4 regions of the Streptomyces sp. NPDC002324 genome follow, and region 4 is predicted to be linked to each of the others. Evidence: riboswitches for the same ligand, from Rfam matches in the RefSeq annotation. Region 4 holds a riboswitch; each other region holds the start of a gene.
The links. Region 4 has a riboswitch for cyclic di-AMP ahead of ACWCRJ_RS08180 (NlpC/P60 family protein). Riboswitches for the same ligand answer to the same signal wherever they lie in the genome.

Region 1: another riboswitch for cyclic di-AMP. It lies ahead of ACWCRJ_RS39005 (M23 family metallopeptidase); the one in region 4 lies ahead of ACWCRJ_RS08180 (NlpC/P60 family protein).
Region 2: another riboswitch for cyclic di-AMP. It lies ahead of ACWCRJ_RS28690 (transglycosylase family protein); the one in region 4 lies ahead of ACWCRJ_RS08180 (NlpC/P60 family protein).
Region 3: another riboswitch for cyclic di-AMP. It lies ahead of ACWCRJ_RS25930 (peptidoglycan DD-metalloendopeptidase family protein); the one in region 4 lies ahead of ACWCRJ_RS08180 (NlpC/P60 family protein).

What each region holds. Positions count from the first base shown of each region.
Region 1 covers NZ_JBSFCF010000049.1:361-5,135, reverse strand. The annotation lists gene ACWCRJ_RS39020 (MarR family winged helix-turn-helix transcriptional regulator) at 1-249, shown strand, start outside; gene ACWCRJ_RS39015 (GTP cyclohydrolase II) at 394-1,053, shown strand; gene ACWCRJ_RS39010 (PP2C family protein-serine/threonine phosphatase) at 1,210-2,322, shown strand; cyclic di-AMP (ydaO/yuaA leader) riboswitch at 2,595-2,756, shown strand; gene ACWCRJ_RS39005 (M23 family metallopeptidase) at 2,767-3,834, shown strand; gene ACWCRJ_RS39000 (aldo/keto reductase) at 4,017-4,775, shown strand, end outside.
Region 2 covers NZ_JBSFCF010000025.1:119,563-124,337, forward strand. The annotation lists gene ACWCRJ_RS28680 (cytochrome P450 family protein) at 1-897, shown strand, start outside; gene ACWCRJ_RS28685 (transglycosylase family protein) at 1,125-2,189, shown strand; cyclic di-AMP (ydaO/yuaA leader) riboswitch at 2,372-2,571, shown strand; gene ACWCRJ_RS28690 (transglycosylase family protein) at 2,576-3,271, shown strand; gene eno (phosphopyruvate hydratase) at 3,694-4,775, shown strand, end outside.
Region 3 covers NZ_JBSFCF010000021.1:119,152-123,926, forward strand. The annotation lists gene ACWCRJ_RS25920 (tyrosine-protein phosphatase) at 1-199, opposite strand, end outside; gene ACWCRJ_RS25925 (alpha-galactosidase) at 421-2,496, shown strand; cyclic di-AMP (ydaO/yuaA leader) riboswitch at 2,799-2,958, shown strand; gene ACWCRJ_RS25930 (peptidoglycan DD-metalloendopeptidase family protein) at 2,963-3,964, shown strand; gene ACWCRJ_RS25935 (DUF6250 domain-containing protein) at 4,177-4,775, shown strand, end outside.
Region 4 covers NZ_JBSFCF010000004.1:141,871-146,645, reverse strand. The annotation lists gene ACWCRJ_RS08185 (hypothetical protein) at 1-241, shown strand, start outside; gene ACWCRJ_RS08180 (NlpC/P60 family protein) at 269-1,543, opposite strand; cyclic di-AMP (ydaO/yuaA leader) riboswitch at 1,553-1,726, opposite strand; gene pcrA (DNA helicase PcrA) at 1,968-4,484, shown strand; gene ACWCRJ_RS08170 (M23 family metallopeptidase) at 4,584-4,775, opposite strand, start outside.

The DNA of each region.
Region 1 (4,775 bases), on a different contig from region 4:
AGTGTCGCCGTGCTCACCGACGAGGGCATGGGCCTGTTGGAGCGGGTGGCGCCGGGCCATGTCGAAACGGTCCGCAAGGCCGTCTTCGACCATCTCAGCCCCGAGCAGATCGGTCAGTTCGAGGAGATCTGCGCGTCCATCGCGACGGCGATCCAGGGCGGGGACCCGCAGGCGGCCCCCGGCTCCGACGATCTGCCGTGGCGCCGCCGCGCGTGTCCGTCGAGCCAGGCCGGTCCGTCCGGGGAGTAGGTCTCGCGTTTATTCCCGGGTCGCGGGAATGTGAGGCATCCCAAAGAGGTTGCTTGAAATTTGAAGCAGGGGTTAGAGTCCTGCCGAGCGTCATGCTTCAAATCTGAAGCATGACGACGCCCGCACCAGGACCGGAGATCCCGCATGCCCGACATTCCCGCTGCCACCCCGCGTGCCCGCGTCCGGGTGCCGCTGCGTTTCCAGGACGGCTACGGCGTAGACGCCGAACTGGTCACCTTCCACGGCCTCGTCGACGGCCAGGAGCACCTGGCGCTCGTCCTCGGCGACCCCGCCCCCGGCACGGACCCGCTGGTCCGGCTGCACTCCGAGTGCCTGACCGGCGACGTCTTCGGGTCGGCCCGCTGCGACTGCGGTCCGCAGCTGCGCGAGGCGGTGGAGCGGATCGCCGAACGCGGCGGCGTCCTCCTCTACCTCCGCCAGGAGGGCCGGGGTATCGGCCTCTACAACAAGCTCGACGCGTACGCCCTCCAGGACCAGGGGCTCGACACCTACGAGGCGAACGCGGCGCTCGGCCTGCCCGAGGACGCCCGTGACTACACGGCGGCGGCCCAGATGCTGGGTGCCCTCGGCATCGACCGGCTGGACCTCCTCTCGAACAACCCCGACAAGGCGCAGCAGCTCCGCGACCTGGGCATGGGCGTCCGCCACCGCGTCCCCACCGGCGTCTTCACCACCGCCCACAACGTGCGCTACCTCCGCGCGAAAGTCCTCCAGACCCAGCACACGCTCCCCCTCCCGGAGCTGCCGGAGCTGACGGGACTGACGGGACTGACCGCGGGCTGAATCCAGGGTCCACCCCCTCCGCTCCCTCCCGCCGGCCCCTCCTCCCCCTCCTGCCGGCCCCTCCTGCCGGCTCCCCTCCCGCTAGCCCAATCGGCCCCGTCGACTAGCCCCGGGCTCCATCGCCGGAAACCCTGTATCCGTGGGCAGCGAGAAGGGGTGGCGGGGGTGAGGGAGCCGAGCGGGTGGCGGCTCTCGTACGTCCGTACGCTCCTTCGCGTCCTCCCGGCCCTGCTCATCACCATCGGCCTCTTCTACGACCACTTCACCCCGCGCGAGTTCACGGCCGTCCCCTTCTTCACCGCCTCGCCCCTGGTGGCGGCCCCGCTCTTCTCGCTGCTCGGCACGGTGATCGTCGGAATCGCCTCGGTCGCCGGGGTCAGCGCCGTGCGCGGCTACTACGGCGACACGGGTCAGGTGGACGCGATCACCGAGATCGCCACGGTGGCCACCGTCGCCGTACTGGCCGTACTGATCAACCGCCTCGTCCGCCGCAGCGACGCCCGGCTCGCCACCGCCCGCGAGATCGCCGAGGCGGCGCAGCGGGCCGTACTGCCGGTGCCGCAGGAGCGGATCGGCGGGCTGGAGATCGCCGCGCGGTACGAGGCCGCGCAGGCGGGGGCGTCGATCGGGGGTGATCTGTACGCGGTGCAGGACTCGCCCCACGGCGTACGGGTGATCGTGGGCGATGTGCGCGGCAAGGGGCTGGGCGCGGTGTCGGCGGTGGCGGTGCTGATCGGCGCGTTCCGGGAGGCGGCCGAGCAGGAGTCGACGCTCGAAGCGGTCGCCCAGCGGCTGGAGCGGGCGCTGGCCCGGGAGACGACCAGGCGGGAGGCCGCGCTGCGGGACGCGGCGGTGGAGTACGAGGGGTTCGTGACGGCGGTTCTGGCGGAGTTCCCGCACGGGGCCGGACGCGCCCGGATCGTCAACCGGGGGCATCCGTCGCCTTTGTTGCTGCTCGCCGACGGCACCCTGTGCACCCTGGACGCCCGGCGGCCGGCCCTCCCGCTGGGCATGGAGGACCTGGGCGCCTGGCCCGACCGCGCGGAGGAGGCCGAATTTCCGCCCGGCGCCACGCTGTTGTTCTACACGGACGGTCTCTCCGAGGCGCGGGACGCGCGCGGTGCCTTCTACGACCCGGCCGAGCGCCTGTCCGGCAGGGTCTTCTCCGCCCCGCGCGCCCTCTTGACGACCCTGGCGGACGAGGTGCGCCGGCACACGGGCGACCGCACGACGGACGACATGGCCCTTCTGGCGGTCCGCCGCCCGTGACATCCGGCAGGCACGGAGGCTCGGAGGCGCTCCTGTCACCGAATGTCACCGAACGTGTTTGTTCGACCGTCTTCCGTAGGTCTGCTGATATGGCGTCAGAACTTTTGTTACTCGTGAGGCAAGTCAACTCGCCCGTTTTAAACCCCTCATGACCCGTAAAGTCCACCGGGAACGCCGGAACGATCATTCGGAACAGCTTGGAATGGAGTACTCGCGTCTATTAACGTTCGATAACGCAGCGCGGTCGTCCCAGCCGTCACAAGAGACGGCTCCGTGCTCACGCGCCGAATCCCGCAAGGGAACCGGGGAACCACCACCCTGGGGTGAATCGCACGGAGACCGTCGTGGCAGTGCGCACGACCGGTTTACGCGCGTAGGAGACCTTCCTGCTCCGAACCCGTCAGCTAACCCGGTAGGCGAGGAGGAAGGAAGGAGTACGCCCACGTGGCGTCGAACCGGTCCGCGACCGAAGCCCCGTTCGTGCCCGACCAGCGTGACGGCGAGAGCCAGACGTTCGGCTACGGCAGCTACAACAGCGACAACGAGGGCCCCTGGCAGGAGTGGAATCCCAGTGAGGACTCCCTTCGCCCCGCTCGCGGTCGGCACCGCGTCGCCAAGAAGACCGGCGTACTCGCTCGTGGCGGTCTCGCCCGCAGCTCCACGGTTCTCGGTGTCGGTGTCATAGCCGCCGTCAGCGGCGCCGGCATGGCCAGCGCGCAGTCCGGCAAGGCCCCCGTGTCCATCTCGATGCCCGACATGCCGAACGTCGGCTCGGTCTTCGAGGACGAGGACGAGGCCGACCAGCCGGAGCCCGAGGCCTCCAGATCCCCCCTCAGCAGCGCCGGCCTGACGGCCGCCGACACCGAACAGGGCACCGCCGACGCCGGTGAGGCGCTGCGCGCCCGCATCATGGCGCAGGCCGAGTCCCAGCAGGACGCCTTCGACAAGGCCGCCGCCGAGGCCGCCCAGACCGCCGCCGCGGACAAGGCCGCCGAGCTGGCCGCCAAGGAGAAGAAGGAAGCCGAGGCCAAGGAGGCCGCCGCCGAGAAGAAGGCGGCCGAGGAGGCCGCGGCGAAGAAGGAAGCGGAGCGTCTCGCCTCCCTCGCCAAGCAGTTCACGCTGCCGACCTCCTCGTACACCCTCACCTCCACCTTCGGTCAGGCCGGCCCCTACTGGTCCTCCGGATACCACACCGGCCTCGACTTCGCCGCCCCGACCGGCACCCTGATCAAGGCCGTCCACAGCGGCACCATCACGCAGGCCGGCTACGAGGGCTCCTACGGCTACAAGACCGTCCTCACCCTCGATGACGGCACCGAGATCTGGTACGCCCACCAGTCCTCCATCGGTGTCAGCGTCGGCCAGAAGGTCGCCACCGGCGACGTCATCGGCCGCGTGGGCGCCACCGGCAACGTCACCGGCGCCCACCTCCACATGGAGGTCCACCCGGGCGGCTCGGCCAGCGGCATCGACCCGGCGGCGTGGCTGCGCAGCAAGGGTCTGACCCCGTAGAGCCGGTCGGAGAACGAAGCGGCGACGCCGCGTGAGTCCGTGAGGACCGCGCGGCGTTCGTCATACGCGCGTGCCGGCGACCGCTTCCGCCGCGGCCCCCGACCCCTTGCCGCCCCACGGCTTCACATGGCGTTCACGCCGGCGCGGAATGCGGGCGTCCGCCGCGACGGTTGACGTTGCACATGACTTCTCTTCGCAAGCTGGGCACGTCCGACATCGAGGTCTTCCCGCTCTCCCTCGGCGGCAACGTCTTCGGGTGGACGGCGGACGAGGCCCAGTCCTTCGCCGTCCTCGACGCCTACGCGGCCGCCGGGGGCAACTTCGTCGACACCGCCGACTCCTACTCGGCCTGGGTTGAGGGCAACACGGGCGGTGAGTCCGAGAGGATCATCGGCAGGTGGGTCAGGTCCCGGGGCAACCGCGACGACGTGGTCATCGCGACCAAGGTGAGCCAGCACCCCGAGTACCAGGGCCTGACGGCGGCCAACATCAAGGCCGCGGCCGACGCCTCCCTCGCCCGCCTCGGCACGGACCACATCGACCTCTACTACACCCACTTCGACCAGCCCGAGGTGCCCGTCGAGGAGATCGTCACCGCGCTCGACGACCTGGTGAAGGCCGGCAAGGTCCGCGCGACAGCCGCGTCCAACATCACCCCCGAACGCCTGAAGGCCTCCCTGGACTTCTCGGACGCCGAGGGCCTGGCCCGCTACGTGGCGGTCCAGCCCCACTACAACCTGGTCTCCCGGGACACCTACGAGGGCCCGCTCCAGTCCGTCGCCGCCGACGCGGGCCTTTCCGCCGTCCCGTACTTCGCCCTCGCCAAGGGCTTCCTCACGGGCAAGTACCGCCCCGGCACGACGGTCGACAGCCCCCGTGCGGCCGGCGCCGGAGCGTATCTCGAAACCCCGGCCGGCACGCGGGTCCTCGCGGCCCTCGAC
Region 2 (4,775 bases), on a different contig from region 4:
CAGGAGTTGACCGACCGGCTGATCGACGGGTTCGCCGAGAAGGGCGAGGCCGACCTCATCCACGAGTTCGCCTTCCCCCTCCCCATCTACGCGATCTGCGACCTGCTGGGCGTTCCCCGGGAGGACCAGGACGACTTCAGGGACTGGGCGGGCATGATGATCCGGCATGGCGGTGGTCCGCGGGGCGGCGTCGCGCGGTCGGTGAAGAAGATGCGCGGCTACCTCGCCGACCTCATCCACCGCAAGCGGGAAGCGCTCACCGAGCACCCCGCCCCGGGCGAGGACCTCATCTCCGCGCTCATCCGCGCCTCCGACCACGGGGAGCACCTCACCGAGAACGAGGCCGCGGCGATGGCGTTCATCCTGCTGTTCGCCGGGTTCGAGACCACCGTCAACCTCATCGGGAACGGCACGTACGCCCTGCTCACCCACCCCGAGCAGCGGGCCCGCCTCCAGACCTCCCTCGCCGCCGGCGAGACCGGGCTGCTCGAAACCGGCGTCGAGGAACTCCTGCGCTACGACGGTCCCGTCGAACTCGCCACCTGGCGCTTCGCGACCGAGCCCCTCACGCTGGGCGGGCAGGACATCGCCCCCGGCGACCCGGTCCTCGTCGTCCTCGCGGCGGCCGACCGCGACCCGGCCCGTTTCGAGGACCCCGACACCCTGGACCTCTCCCGCCGTGACAACCAGCACCTCGGCTACGGCCACGGCATCCACTACTGCCTCGGCGCGCCGCTCGCCCGGCTCGAAGGCCAGAGCGCGCTGGCGACGCTCCTCACCCGGCTCCCCGATCTGCGACTCGCAGTGGATACGGCCGATTTGCGGTGGCGGGGAGGCCTCATCATGCGTGGATTGCGCACGCTTCCGGTGGAATTCACCCCACGGGCGCGGCCGTGAGTGGGTGGTGATCGCGCCGTGAGCGGCCCGTAGTTGTACCCGGACGGGCCGTAACACTACCCCATTCCGAGCCAGAAATTGACGCTCCCTCAACTCTGTGATCTTCACGTGATCTGCGCTGCATTAACTTGTGACAACTGATCGACTGCCGATACGTTCACACGTCAGTGCGAAGGGGGCACCGCGCCCGTCGCACAGACCACCGCTGTCGTGTGAAAGGCAACCGCATGCTCTCCGGGAACGGTCGTCACCGTCGCCCCCGTCAGGCTCCGGCTCTCCTCGTCGCGGCGGGAGTCACCGGGTCGGCCATCGCGATCCCACTCCTCGGCGCCACCGGCGCGAGCGCGGCGAGCGGAACCACCTGGGACCAGGTGGCGGAGTGCGAGAGCGGTGGCTTCTGGAGCGCGGACACCGGGAACGGGCGCTACGGCGGCCTCCAGCTGACCCAGGAGAACTGGGAGAAGTACGGCGGCCTCGACTACGCGACGACCGCGGACCAGGCCAGCCGTTCGCAGCAGATAGCCGTCGCCGAGAAGGTCCTCGCGGACCAGGGCGTAGGCGTCTGGTCCACCTGCGGACTGCTGCACAACCTGGGCGGCGACTCGGGTCCCGCCGACGTGGACACGGGTGTCGCGGACGACTCGTCCGACTCCGGCGGCGCATCCGGTTCATCGGGTGCATCGGATTCCTCCGACTCGACCGGGTCCACCGGCTCGGCCAAGTCGGCCGACGGCACCGACTCCACGCGCTCCGACGGGTCGAAGGAATCGACCGAGTCGACCGAGTCGTCGGACGCGTCCGCGAAGGCCCTCGACGGCTCCACGAAGGCGACCACCGAGCCGGACGCGGGCTCCGACGCCGCGGACTCCACCGATTCCGGCGACAGCGGCACCGGCACCGGCACCGGCTCCAAGGAATCCGGCAGTGCGAACACGGACGATTCCAGCCAGGCGGACGGCTCCGCGGCCGACGATGACGTCGACGGCGGCAGCGGCCGGCATCGCGGCGCCAGCGCCGACGAGGGCGCGGACACCGGCTCCGGGGCGGACAAGGCCGACGGCGCCACCTCAGGCCGTCACGCCTCGCGTGACGGCGGCGCGTCGAGCGAGGGCGCGGAGGGCGCCTACACCGTCCGCGTGGGCGACAGTCTGACCGGCATCGTGAACTCGCTCGGCCTGAACGGCGGGTGGCGGACGCTGTACTCCGAGAACGAGCGCACGGTCGGAACTGACCCGGACCTTATCCTTCCCGGTCAGACCCTCGAAGTCGGTGCCGAAACGGGCGAAAAGTAGCGGCAGTTCGCGTCATGGTTCGACCCTGAATGCCCGTTTTGATCATTGTGGGAGATGAATCACAGACCCCCTGATCGTCTTTGAAATTCGGGCAATCACCTGTTTACGGTCGTGACCGCTCGCCACAGCGGGCCCTCCCGGTCGGCACGCCGAATCCTGCCATCGGCCGTGAGGAACAGTCGTCGCGTCAAGCGCCGTAGGCAGGAGCGGGGGACCCAAGGTAAGTGCCGGGTCCGGCGGTTGCGGCCCTTCGGGGGCGCACGACCGGAACCGGCTGGGGGTGAAGCCGCGCGACGTGAGCCGAGAGGCGAGCGTGCGCGGCCGGGCAACTCAACCGGCCCGAACCCGACAGCTCACCTCGCAGGCGTCGGTGAGGGGATCTCTCCATGCTGTTTTCCAGCAAGGGCAAGCACCGTCGTCCGTCCAAGGCCGCTCGCGCCATCGCCGTCGTCGGTGTCACCGGCGCCGCGGCGGTCGCCGCCCCGCTGATGGCCGCCGGCAGCGCCTCCGCCGCCACCGCCTCCGAGTGGGACGCCGTCGCCCAGTGCGAGTCCGGCGGCAACTGGTCCATCAACACCGGCAACGGCTACTACGGCGGTCTGCAGTTCTCGGCCTCCACCTGGGCCGCCTACGGCGGTACGCAGTACGCCTCCACCGCCAACCAGGCGAGCAAGGCCCAGCAGATCGCGATCGCCGAGAAGGTCCTCGCCGGTCAGGGCAAGGGTGCCTGGCCGGTCTGCGGCAAGGGTCTGTCCGGCGCCTCCTACGACGGCGCCGCCGCCTCTTCCGGCAACGCCGACTCCTCCGGCTCCTCCTCGCAGAGCACGCAGGAGAGCACCAAGAAGAGCACCGAGGACACCCGCTCCTCCCGCTCCTCCGAGCGCGCCACCGTCAAGACCCCGACCGGCAAGAAGGTCAAGAAGGGCGACGGCGAGTACAAGGTCGTCACCGGTGACACCCTCAGCGCCATCGCCGCGAAGAAGAACGTCAAGGGTGGCTGGGAGAAGCTCTTCGAGCTGAACAAGGACATCATCGACGACGCCGACTTCATCTACCCGGGCCAGCAGCTCCACCTGAGCTGACCCACGGCGACCACGACGGCCGCCACACGCCTGCCGACCCCACGGCCGCCCCCACGGCCGGGCAGGCGGGGCAGGTTCAGCCGGGCCGGAAAACAGGCCGCTCCCCGGCTGAACCACAGCCCGCTCACAGCCGTGTCCTCCATAGTGAAGACCTCGTGAGGGCCGTCCCCCCGTCCCCACGGGCTCCCCGCCCCGGTGCGCATTCCCCCGTACGCACCGGGGCGGGGCTTTTTCGTGCCCGCCTCCTCCTTCTGTTCACTTTCTCGACCACCCCCCTTTGTTCCGACCGGGAACAATGGGTACGGTCTGTCTGTCCACGGGACGGTCGGTCGGCTGCCGACGGCCCGGGGACGGTTAGGCTCTAGTCGCCAGGCCCCAGCGGCCCCGCACAACCAGCGTCACATCCCATGAAGGAGATGCTCGTGCCGTCCATCGACGTCGTCGTAGCCCGGGAAATCCTCGACTCGCGAGGCAACCCCACCGTCGAGGTCGAGGTCGGCCTCGACGACGGCAGCACGGGTCGTGCCGCCGTTCCGTCCGGCGCCTCCACCGGTGCCTTCGAAGCCATCGAGCTGCGTGACGGCGACCCCAACCGCTACCTCGGCAAGGGCGTCGAGAAGGCCGTCCTCGCCGTGATCGAGCAGATCGGCCCGGAGCTCGTCGGCTACGACGCCACCGAGCAGCGCCTGATCGACCAGGCGATGTTCGACCTGGACGCCACCGACAACAAGGGCTCCCTCGGCGCCAACGCCATCCTCGGCGTCTCCCTCGCCGTCGCCCACGCCGCCTCCGAGGCCAGCGATCTGCCGCTCTTCCGCTACCTGGGCGGCCCGAACGCGCACCTGCTGCCCGTTCCGATGATGAACATCCTGAACGGCGGTTCGCACGCCGACTCCAACGTGGACATCCAGGAGTTCATGATCGCCCCCATCGGCGCGGAGTCCTTCTCCGAGGCCCTGCGCTGGGGCGCCGAGGTCTACCACACCCTCAAGAAGGTGCTGAAGACCAAGGGCCTGTCCACCGGCCTCGGCGACGAGGGCGGCTTCGCCCCGAACCTGGAGTCCAACCGCGCCGCCCTGGACCTCATCCTGGAGGCCATCAAGGAGGCCGGCTACACCCCCGGCGAGCAGATCGCCCTCGCCCTGGACGTCGCCGCCTCCGAGTTCTACAAGGACGGCGTCTACACCTTCGAGGGCAAGGAGCGCTCCGCCGCCGAGATGACGGAGTACTACGCCGACCTCGTCGCGTCGTACCCGCTCGTCTCCATCGAGGACCCGCTGTTCGAGGACGACTGGGCCGGCTGGAACACCATCACCGAGAAGCTGGGCGACAAGGTCCAGATCGTCGGCGACGACCTCTTCGTAACCAACCCCGAGCGCCTCGCCCGCGGCATCGAGGAGGGCTCCGCCAACGCCCTGCTCGTCAAGGTCAACCAGATCGGCTCGCTGACCGAGACCCTGGACGCCGTCGAGATGGCCCAGCGCAACGGCTTCAAGTGCATGAT
Region 3 (4,775 bases), on a different contig from region 4:
TGCGGAAGTCGAAGACCGTGTGCAGGTTCAGCGAGGCCAGGAACGCGGTGTCCTCGTCGGTGGCGTGCGCGAGGTGCCCGCTGCGGAACAGGACCCCGTGACGCACTCGGCGGCCGTCCACCGTCGGCAGACCTCCCACATCGCGGAAATTGCGCACTCCGGTCAGCTCGGGCTCGGTCGACGGGATCTGCTGCGTCACTGGGGCTCCCTCCCATCCGTCCGTCGGCGGCATCACCGACGGGCACCCTCGACACTGAGGCGCGCCCTCGACGATACGACATGGGTGCGTACGCCAATGAGTTGTCCACAGGCGGTCGTGGCGCGCCCGTCCGAGGTTGTCCACAGGCCCCGTCGAGTGCGCGGAGCGACCTGCGATGATGTTGCCGCCTGATCGCACCTGTTCGAATCTGTGGGGGCTTGATGTTGGAAATCGGCACAGACGGCCGGACCTGGATTCTTTCCGGGCCCAGGAGCAGCTATGCCCTGCGGCTCACGGAGAACGACGAGCTGCTGCACCTGCACTGGGGTCCCCGGATCGCGCTCGCCGACGCCGAGGCGCTGGCCGCGCGACAGCAGCTGCCGTACTGGCCGTTCGAGGCCCCGGTCGACGGACACGAGGAGTACCCCGTCGAGGGCGGACCTCGCTTCACCCGTCCCGCCCTGTCCGTGCGCACGGACGAGCGGCGCGGCACCGAGTGGACCTTCCGGGAGTACGAGACGGACGGTGACGAGCTGCGATTGCGGTTCGCCGACGGCGCGCTCGGGATCACGCTGCACTACCGACTGCGCGACGACGTCATCGAGCGCTGGGTGACCCTGGTCAACGACGGGCCGGCGGTGGAGCTGCTGCGGGCCGACTCGGCGACGTGGACGCTGCCGCCGCGCGCGGACGAGCCCTGGCGGCTGTCCCAGCTGCACGGACGATGGGCGGCCGAGTCGCGGCTCGTGCGCGGCGACCTCACCTACGGCGAGAAGGTCATCGGCAGCCGGCGCGGCCACACCGGGCACCAGCACCTGCCCTGGGTCGCCCTGGACACCGACGCCACCGAGGAGCGCGGCGAGGTCTACGGCTGCGCCCTGGGCTGGTCGGGATCCTGGCGGATCGCGGTCGCACAACTGCCGGACGCCCGCGTGCAGATCACCGGCGGCGCCGGATACGACGAGTCCGGTCTGCTGCGGCTGGAGACGGGGGAGACGTTCACCACGCCCGTCTTCGCCGGCCTGTGGAGCGACGGCGGCCACGGCGGGGCGAGCCGCGCCTGGCACGCGTACCAGCGGACGTACGTCATCCCGGACGCGGACCAGGACCGGCCGGTGCTCTTCAACTCCTGGGAGGCCACCGAGTTCGACATCTCCGAGGAGCAGCAGGGGACGCTCGCGCGGCGCGCGGCGGCCATCGGGGTCGAACTGTTCGTCGTGGACGACGGCTGGTTCGGGGCGCGTACGAGCGACCGGGCCGGCCTCGGCGACTGGACGCCCAACCCGGACCGCTTCCCGAAGGGGCTCAAGCCCCTCGCCGAATACGTGCACGCCCTCGGAATGCGGTTCGGTATCTGGGTCGAGCCCGAGATGGTCAACCCGGACAGCGAGCTGTACCGGGCGCATCCCGAATGGGCACAGTTCCAACCGGGACGAAAGCGGACGGAGCTGCGTAATCAGCTCGTCCTCAATCTCGCGCGCGAGGACGTCCAGGAATACCTGTGGGAGAAGCTGGACGCGTTGCTGTCCAGTGCGCCGATCGACTATGTGAAGTGGGACTTCAACCGCTGCTTCACGGATGCCGGCTGGCCCGGCGAGCCGTATCCGCAGAAACTGTGGATCGAGCATGTGCACGCCTTCTACGCCCTGCTGGACCGGCTGCGGGCCGCGCACCCGGGGGTGGCGTTCGAGTCGTGCTCCGGCGGCGGCGGTCGTATCGACCTCGGGGTGATGGCCCGGACGGACCAGGTGTGGACGTCGGACAACACCGACCCGCTAGACCGGCTCGCCATCCAGCACGGCTTCAGCCAGATCCACCCGGCCCGGACCATGGCGGCATGGGTCACCGACAGCCCGAACAACCAGCTCAACGGCCGGGTCAGCACCCTGCGGTTCCGTTTCGTCAGCGCCATGGCGGGCGTGCTCGGCGTCGGTGGCGACCTCACCGAGTGGACGGAGGAGGAGCTGGCCGAGGCGGGGAGCTGGGTCGAGCTGTACAAGCGGATCCGGCCGGTCGTGCAGCGCGGTGATCTCTACCGGCTGCGCCCGCCGACGGGTGGCCTGAGCGCCGTGCAGTACGTCCTCGACGACGAGGTCGTGGTCCTGGCCTGGCTCCAGGCCCAGCACTACGGTGAGCAGCCCGCTCCGCTCCGGCTGCGCGGACTGGACCCGACAGAAGTGTATGAGTGCCGCGAAACGGGCGAAGTGCACCGAGGGGCCGTTCTGTTGCACCACGGGTTGCCGACGGGGTTGCGTGGCGACTTCGATGCGACGGTTATCCACCTGCGTCGCACTTGAGCGATCTGTCCGAAATAGAGCTTTAAATCCAACAAGCCCTGGAATAAAGCCTACTGGCCCGTAGGGGAGTGAGCAGCGTCATATTCGTGACGTTCCGCTGTCGCCATGTGCACGTAATTCGCGCATGTTTCCAGGGCGGTTGGGAAATGTTCAAGACCGGTCTTCGACGGAGCGTGATGGTGGATTGATGTAAGGATCAGGTAGAAAGACGCACAGGAAGTCCCAATGGTTGTCTCTGTGGGCACAAGTCGCTTACGTTCGGCGTCAATCCGGACGGACGCCCAATCCTGCCGCCGACCGGAGCCGCACACCGACCCGATCCACGGCAGGAGCGGGGGACCCACAGGAATCACCGCCTGTTCCGGTCTCCGGAAGAGGCTAGGGGTACAGCCGTGCGCGAGCACGGCCGGACATCTCCAGTCCGCACCCGACAGCTCACCTCGCAGGCGCCGGAGAGGAATTCGTCATGCCCGCGAAGGGTAAGCACCGCCGTCCCAAGTCCCAGCGTTTCACCCGCTCGATCGCCGCCGCCGGGACCGGCGGTGCTGCGCTCGCGCTGCCGCTGATCGGAGCCGCCGGCGCCCAGGCCGCCACCCCGACGGCCGCCGTGTCCGGGGCTTCCGAGAAGACGGCCACGATCGCCACCCAGCAGGCCGCGGCCGAGGCGGGCGCGCGGATCGAGCAGGCGGAGAAGGCCGCGCAGGCGGAGCGGACCGCCACCAAGAAGACGGCCAAGACCTACTCGGTGAAGGTCGGCGACTACCTCGCGAAGATCGCGGACGAGCAGGACGTCGACGGGGGCTGGAAGCGCCTCTACTCGGACAACCGCGAGGCGATCGGCTCCGACCCGTCGCTGATCCACCCGGGTCTGAAGCTGTCGATAGGCGGGCAGGCCGCGTCGGGCGGTACGCCGCAGTCGTCGAAGCCGCAGCTGTCGCAGTCCTCGAAGCCTGCCGAGTCGTCGACGACGCCGAAGCCCTCCGCACCCGCCAAGCAGGAGTCCAAGGACACCCAGGCGTCGGCCTCCACGTCGAACGGCCAGTCCTCGTCGGCCAACAGCTCCGGCTTCAGCCTGCCCATCCAGGGCGCCACCGTCGGCACGGCGTACAAGACCGCCGGCAGCATGTGGTCCAGCGGCTACCACACGGGCGTCGACTTCGTGGCCCCGACCGGGACCGCCCTCAAGGCCGTGGGCGCGGGCACCGTCGTCTCCGCCGGCTGGGGCGGCGCGTACGGCAACCAGGTCGTCATCCGGCTGGCCGACGGCTACTACGCCCAGTACGCCCACCTCTCCTCGATCTCCGTCTCCGCGGGGCAGTCCGTGAGCGGCGGTCAGCAGATCGGCCTCTCGGGCGCGACCGGCAACGTCACCGGGCCGCACCTGCACTTCGAGATCCGCACCACGCCGTCCTACGGCTCGGACCTCGACCCGCTGGCCTACCTTCGCTCGAAGGGCGTCAGCGTCTGAGGTTCCGTCCCTCAACCACACCGAAGGCCGGCCCCGCTTCTTGGGGGCCGGCCTTCGGTGTTGCGGTCGTGTGGCATGGCCGACCGAAGCCTCGACAGGGGGCGAACGGAAGTACACAGTGATCTCCGTAAGCGCTTTCTATGCGGGGGGATCCGGGTTCCGCGTCGCGTCGCGTCGTCGTTCCCCTTTCCTTCCATCGGGACAGGAGTGTCATGACCACCCGTAGAGCTTTCGGAGCCCTCGCCGCCGGTGCCGCCCTCGCGGCGCTCGCTCCGGCGGGGACGGCGGCCGCGCACCCGCGTCCGAGGCGGGGCCGGCTGATCGCCGCCGACGACTTCCGGCACGGGCTCGGGCAGTGGGCCGTGGAGTTGGAGAGGGGCGGGGTGGTCGCCGCATCGCGGGGTGTGCTGGAGGTCGATGTGCCGGCCGGGGCCACGGTCTGGTTCAAGCGGAAACTGCAAGGGCCGTACGTCGTCGAGTACACGGCCACGCCGGTCTCGGCGGGCGGGGCCAACGACAGGGTCTCCGACCTCAACAACTTCTGGAACGCCGTCGATGTGCGCTCACCCGGTGATCTCTTCGCCACCCCGCGTTCGGGCGCGCTCGCCGAGTACGACCACCTGAAGACGTACTACGTCGGGTACGGCGCCAACACGAACACGACGACACGCCTGCGCCGGTACGTCGGTGAGGCGGGCGTGCGGCCACTGATCTACGACTACACCGAGCCGCTGCTCGTCGCGAACGCGCCGCATCAGGTGCGGATCGTCTCCGACGGGTCGAAGGTCCGGTGGTGGAACAACGGCCGGCT
Region 4 (4,775 bases):
CCCCGCGATGCTCCACGGCGCCCTCACCATGCTCGTCACCGGTGTGCTCCTCGTCGGCCTCAACCAGGCGGACGATCAACCCGTCGACAACATCAAGATCGGCGTCAAACTCGCACTGCTGATCGTGATCCTGGGACTGGTCTACGTGAAACGGGACGAAGAGACGGTGGAGAAGCCGCTGTTCGGCCTGGTGGGCGCGCTGACCATCGCGAACATCTTCATCGCGGTGCTCTGGACCTGACGGCGCGCCCCCGGGTCGACCGTGCGGCTACGCAGGCCGCACCACGCTGTGCACCGACGACTCGCCGTCGTGGAAGACCGACTCCTCGCGGACGTAGGTGCCCGGCTTCGGGGCGTGGATCATCATGCCGTTGCCTATGTAGAGGCCGACATGGCCGATGTTGTCGTAGAAGAAGACCAGGTCGCCGGGCCTGGCCTCGGCGAGGGGGACCGTGGTGCCGGCGGTGAGCTGATCGAAGGTGGTGCGGGGGAGGTCGACGCCGGCGGCCTTCCAGGCGGCCTGGGTGAGCCCGGAGCAGTCGTAGGAGCCGGGGCCGGTGGCGCCCCAGACGTACGGCTTGCCGATCTGCGCGCGGGCGAAGGCGATGGCCCTGTCGGCCTTCGCGGCATAGGTGAAGTCCTCGGCCGGGAGGGTGGTCCCGGAGGTGGCGCCGGTGGACGTCTCCGTGCCGGTGGACGTGTCCTCCCAGGTGTCCTGCGATCCCTGGCCTTCCTGCGATCCCCGGCCTGGCTGTTGTGATCCCTGGCCTTCCTGCGATCCCTGACCCTCCTGGGCAGGCGGGGCTTCCCGCGTCTCCACGGTCGTCGCCCGTGCCGCCTGCTGTCGCGCGAGTTCCTCCGCCTTGCGGTCGGCCTCCTCCCGCTCGCGCTGTTCGATCGCGGCGAGCCGGGCCCTCTCCTCGGCGGTGAGGCCGGCGAGCAGCTCACGGGCCTGGGCGAGCTTCGCCTGGACCTTGGCCTTGCCGGCCTTGAGCCTGTTCTGCGACTCGGTGAGCTGTTCGAGGCTGTCGCTCGCCTCCTGGCGCTGATCCGCCGCCTCGGCCTGCTCGGTGACGTACGCGCCGACGGCCTCCTGCCGGCGGTCTGCCGAACGGTCCGTCAACTGGTTCTGGTCGAGGTAGCCCTGCGGGTCGCCCGCCAGCAGCGGCGAGGCCAGGTCGGGGGCCGCCGCGCCCGTGCGGTACTGGGGCGCGGTGAAGGAACCGAGTTCCTCCCGCGTCTCGTTGAGCTTCTCCGTGCGCTTGGCGACGCCGTCGAGAAGGGTGTCGACCTGTTTCTTCTGCCTGGCCGTCTTCTCCTTGGCCCCGTAGTAGTTCTCGGTCGCCGAACCGGCCTGGCGGTAGAGGGCGTCGACCTTCTTCTCGACTTCCTCCAGGCTCGGCTTGTCGTCGGTCGAGGGCGCGGCCGTGGCGGTGCCCGACTGGGAGAGCAGGGCCACCGAGGTGAGGGCGGCGGTGGCGAGAGCGGGGGTGCGTATGCCCGCGCGCGTTCCGGCCGGACGCGGCTTGCGGTGCGGCGCCATGGTGCGGCGTCTCCTTCCGTTGTCCGCCTACCGAGTTAGCTGTCGGGTTCGGGCGCAAGCTTCGGAAGGTTTGCCCTACGGCCCTCGCCGCGCGCGGCGGTCGGGTCGATTCACCCCGGAGAACGGTGGGTCCCCGGCTCCGGGCGCCTCGGGGAGGCGTACCGGACTCGGCGGAGGTCGTGCGGCCCGGCGACGTTCGCCGGTTGGGTCGTACGGCCCAGAAGAAAAAGTTAGCCAACTCGTGTGGCTCGTGTGAAGGTTGATGTGCGATATGCCCGATACGTTTTCGTGACCTTAGCCTCTTCGGCGCGACAAACGGTAGGCTCGATCGCTCACCGTCGCACGGCGGTCGCGGTAGGTGGCGGGGGCGGACTTTCCGGGGCGGCCTCTCGCTGTCAGTGCGGGCGCCTAGACTCGGAGAGCGATGAGCAGCCTCTTTGACGACAGCTTCCTGGCGGACCTCCAGGCCCCCCGCGGCCATGCGGAGGAGCCCCCGCCGCCACCCGAGGACGATCACGTACCGGAGCCGCTTCCGGACGATCTGTTCGGTGGGAAGTTCGACGTGCCCCCGGACCGGGACGCGTACTACCGCGACGGAGCCCCCCGTCCCGCCCTGGACGCGGCGGCCCTCCTGGACGGGCTGAACGAGAACCAGCGCGCGGCCGTGGTCCACGCGGGTTCGCCCCTGCTTATCGTGGCCGGAGCCGGCTCCGGCAAGACCCGGGTGCTCACCCACCGCATCGCGCACCTGCTCGGCGAGCGGCGCGTCCACCCGGGCCAGATCCTCGCGATCACCTTCACCAACAAGGCCGCGGGCGAGATGAAGGAGCGCGTCGAGCAGCTCGTCGGACCGCGCGCGAACGCGATGTGGGTCATGACCTTCCACAGCGCGTGTGTACGGATCCTGCGGCGCGAGTCGAAGAAGCTTGGCTTCACGTCCTCCTTCTCGATCTACGACGCCGCCGACAGCAAGCGCCTGATGGCGCTCGTCTGCCGTGACCTGGACCTCGATCCGAAGCGTTTCCCGCCCAAGTCCTTCAGCGCCAAGATCTCGAATCTGAAGAACGAGCTGATCGACGAGGAGGACTTCGCCGCCCAGGCCACCGACGGCTTCGAGAAGACCCTCGCCCAGGCCTACGCGCTCTACCAGTCCCGCCTCCGTGAGGCGAACGCGCTCGACTTCGACGACCTGATCATGACGACGGTCAATCTGCTGCGCGCCTTCCCCGATGTCGCCGAGCACTACCGCCGCCGCTTCCGCCACGTCCTCGTGGACGAGTACCAGGACACCAACCACGCCCAGTACGCTCTGGTCAGAGAGCTGGTCGGCACCTCCGAGCACCCCGTGGACGTGCCGCCCAACGAGTGGGACGTACCGCCCGCCGAACTCTGTGTCGTGGGTGACGCCGACCAGTCGATCTACGCCTTCCGTGGCGCGACCATCCGCAACATCCTCCAGTTCGAGGAGGACTACCCGGACGCGACGACGATCCTGCTGGAGCAGAACTACCGCTCCACCCAGACGATCCTGAGCGCGGCCAATGCGGTCATCGAGCGCAACGAGTCCCGCCGCCCGAAGAACCTGTGGACGAACGCGGGCGCGGGCGCGCAGATCACCGGCTATGTCGCCGACACCGAGCACGACGAGGCCCAGTTCGTCGCCGACGAGATAGACCGGTTGACGGACGCGGGCGACGCGAAGGCCGGCGACGTCGCCGTCTTCTACCGTACGAACGCCCAGTCCCGTGTCTTCGAAGAGGTGTTCATCCGCGTCGGCCTGCCCTACAAGGTCGTCGGCGGCGTCCGCTTCTACGAGCGCAAGGAGGTCCGGGACGTCCTCGCGTATCTGCGGGTCCTCGCCAACCCGGAGGACTCGGTCCCGTTGCGCCGCATCCTCAACGTCCCCAAGCGCGGCATCGGCGACCGCGCGGAGGCGATGATCGACGCCCTGTCGCAGCGCGAGAAGATCAGCTTCCCGCAGGCGCTGAAGCGCGTCGACGAGGCCTACGGCATGGCGGCCCGGTCCACGAACGCGGTCAAGCGGTTCAACACGCTGATGGAGGACCTGCGGACCGTCGTGGAGTCCGGCGCCGGACCGGCGACCATCCTGGAGGCGGTCCTCGAACGGACCGGCTATCTGGCCGAGTTGCAGGCCTCCACCGACCCCCAGGACGAGACCCGCATCGAGAACCTCCAGGAACTCGCCGCCGTCGCGCTGGAGTTTGAGCAGGAGGCCACGGCCGCGGAAGGCGAGGGTGAGAGCGAGGCGGCAGCCGCGACGCCCGTCGGGCTCCCCGCCTTCCTGGAGCGGGTGGCGCTGGTCGCCGACTCCGACCAGATCCCCGACGACGAGGCGGACGGCTCGGGCGTCATCACGCTCATGACCCTCCACACCGCCAAGGGCCTGGAGTTCCCGGTCGTCTTCCTCACCGGCATGGAGGACGGCGTCTTCCCGCACATGCGCGCCCTCGGCCAGACCAAGGAGCTGGAGGAGGAGCGCCGCCTGGCGTACGTCGGCATCACCCGCGCGCGGGAACGGCTCTACCTCACCCGGTCCACCCTCCGCAGCGCCTGGGGCCAGCCTTCGTACAACCCGCCGTCCCGCTTCCTGGAAGAGATCCCGGCCACACACCTGGAGTGGAAGCGCACGGGTGCCTCCGCGCCGGTGTCCTCGGGTCCGGCCTCCGGGATCGCGTCCTCGCTGTCGTCGTCCCGTTCCCGTTCCTCGGCCTCCGGAGCGTCCGGCTTCGCGACCCGCCGCAGCAACGAGAAGCCGGTGGTCTCGCTCGCCGTGGGCGACCGCGTCACCCACGACCAGTTCGGCCTCGGCACGGTCGTCGGCGTCGGGGGCACGGGCGCGAACGCGGAGGCGACGATCGACTTCGGCGACACCAAGCCGAAGCGGCTGCTGCTGCGGTACGCACCGGTGGAGAAGCTGTAGCGGTGGTCGGTCGCCGCGTGACACACCTCGGGCCCCTGCGTTCGGCAGGGGCCCGTTCTTCGTTCTCGCTGTCCGTAACGGTGCCCGCTACGGTGCCCGTTACGTCGGGTCCAGCCCGTGGCTGCGCAGCCACGGCAGGGGGTCGATGGCGGAGCCGCCCGCCGGGTGGACCTCGAAGTGCAGGTGCGGGCCGGTCGAGTTGCCCGAGTTGCCCGAGTAGGCGATGGGGTCGCCGGCCTTGACGGTCGTACCCGAGGCGACCTTGTAGGTGGAGAGGTGGCAGTACCAGGT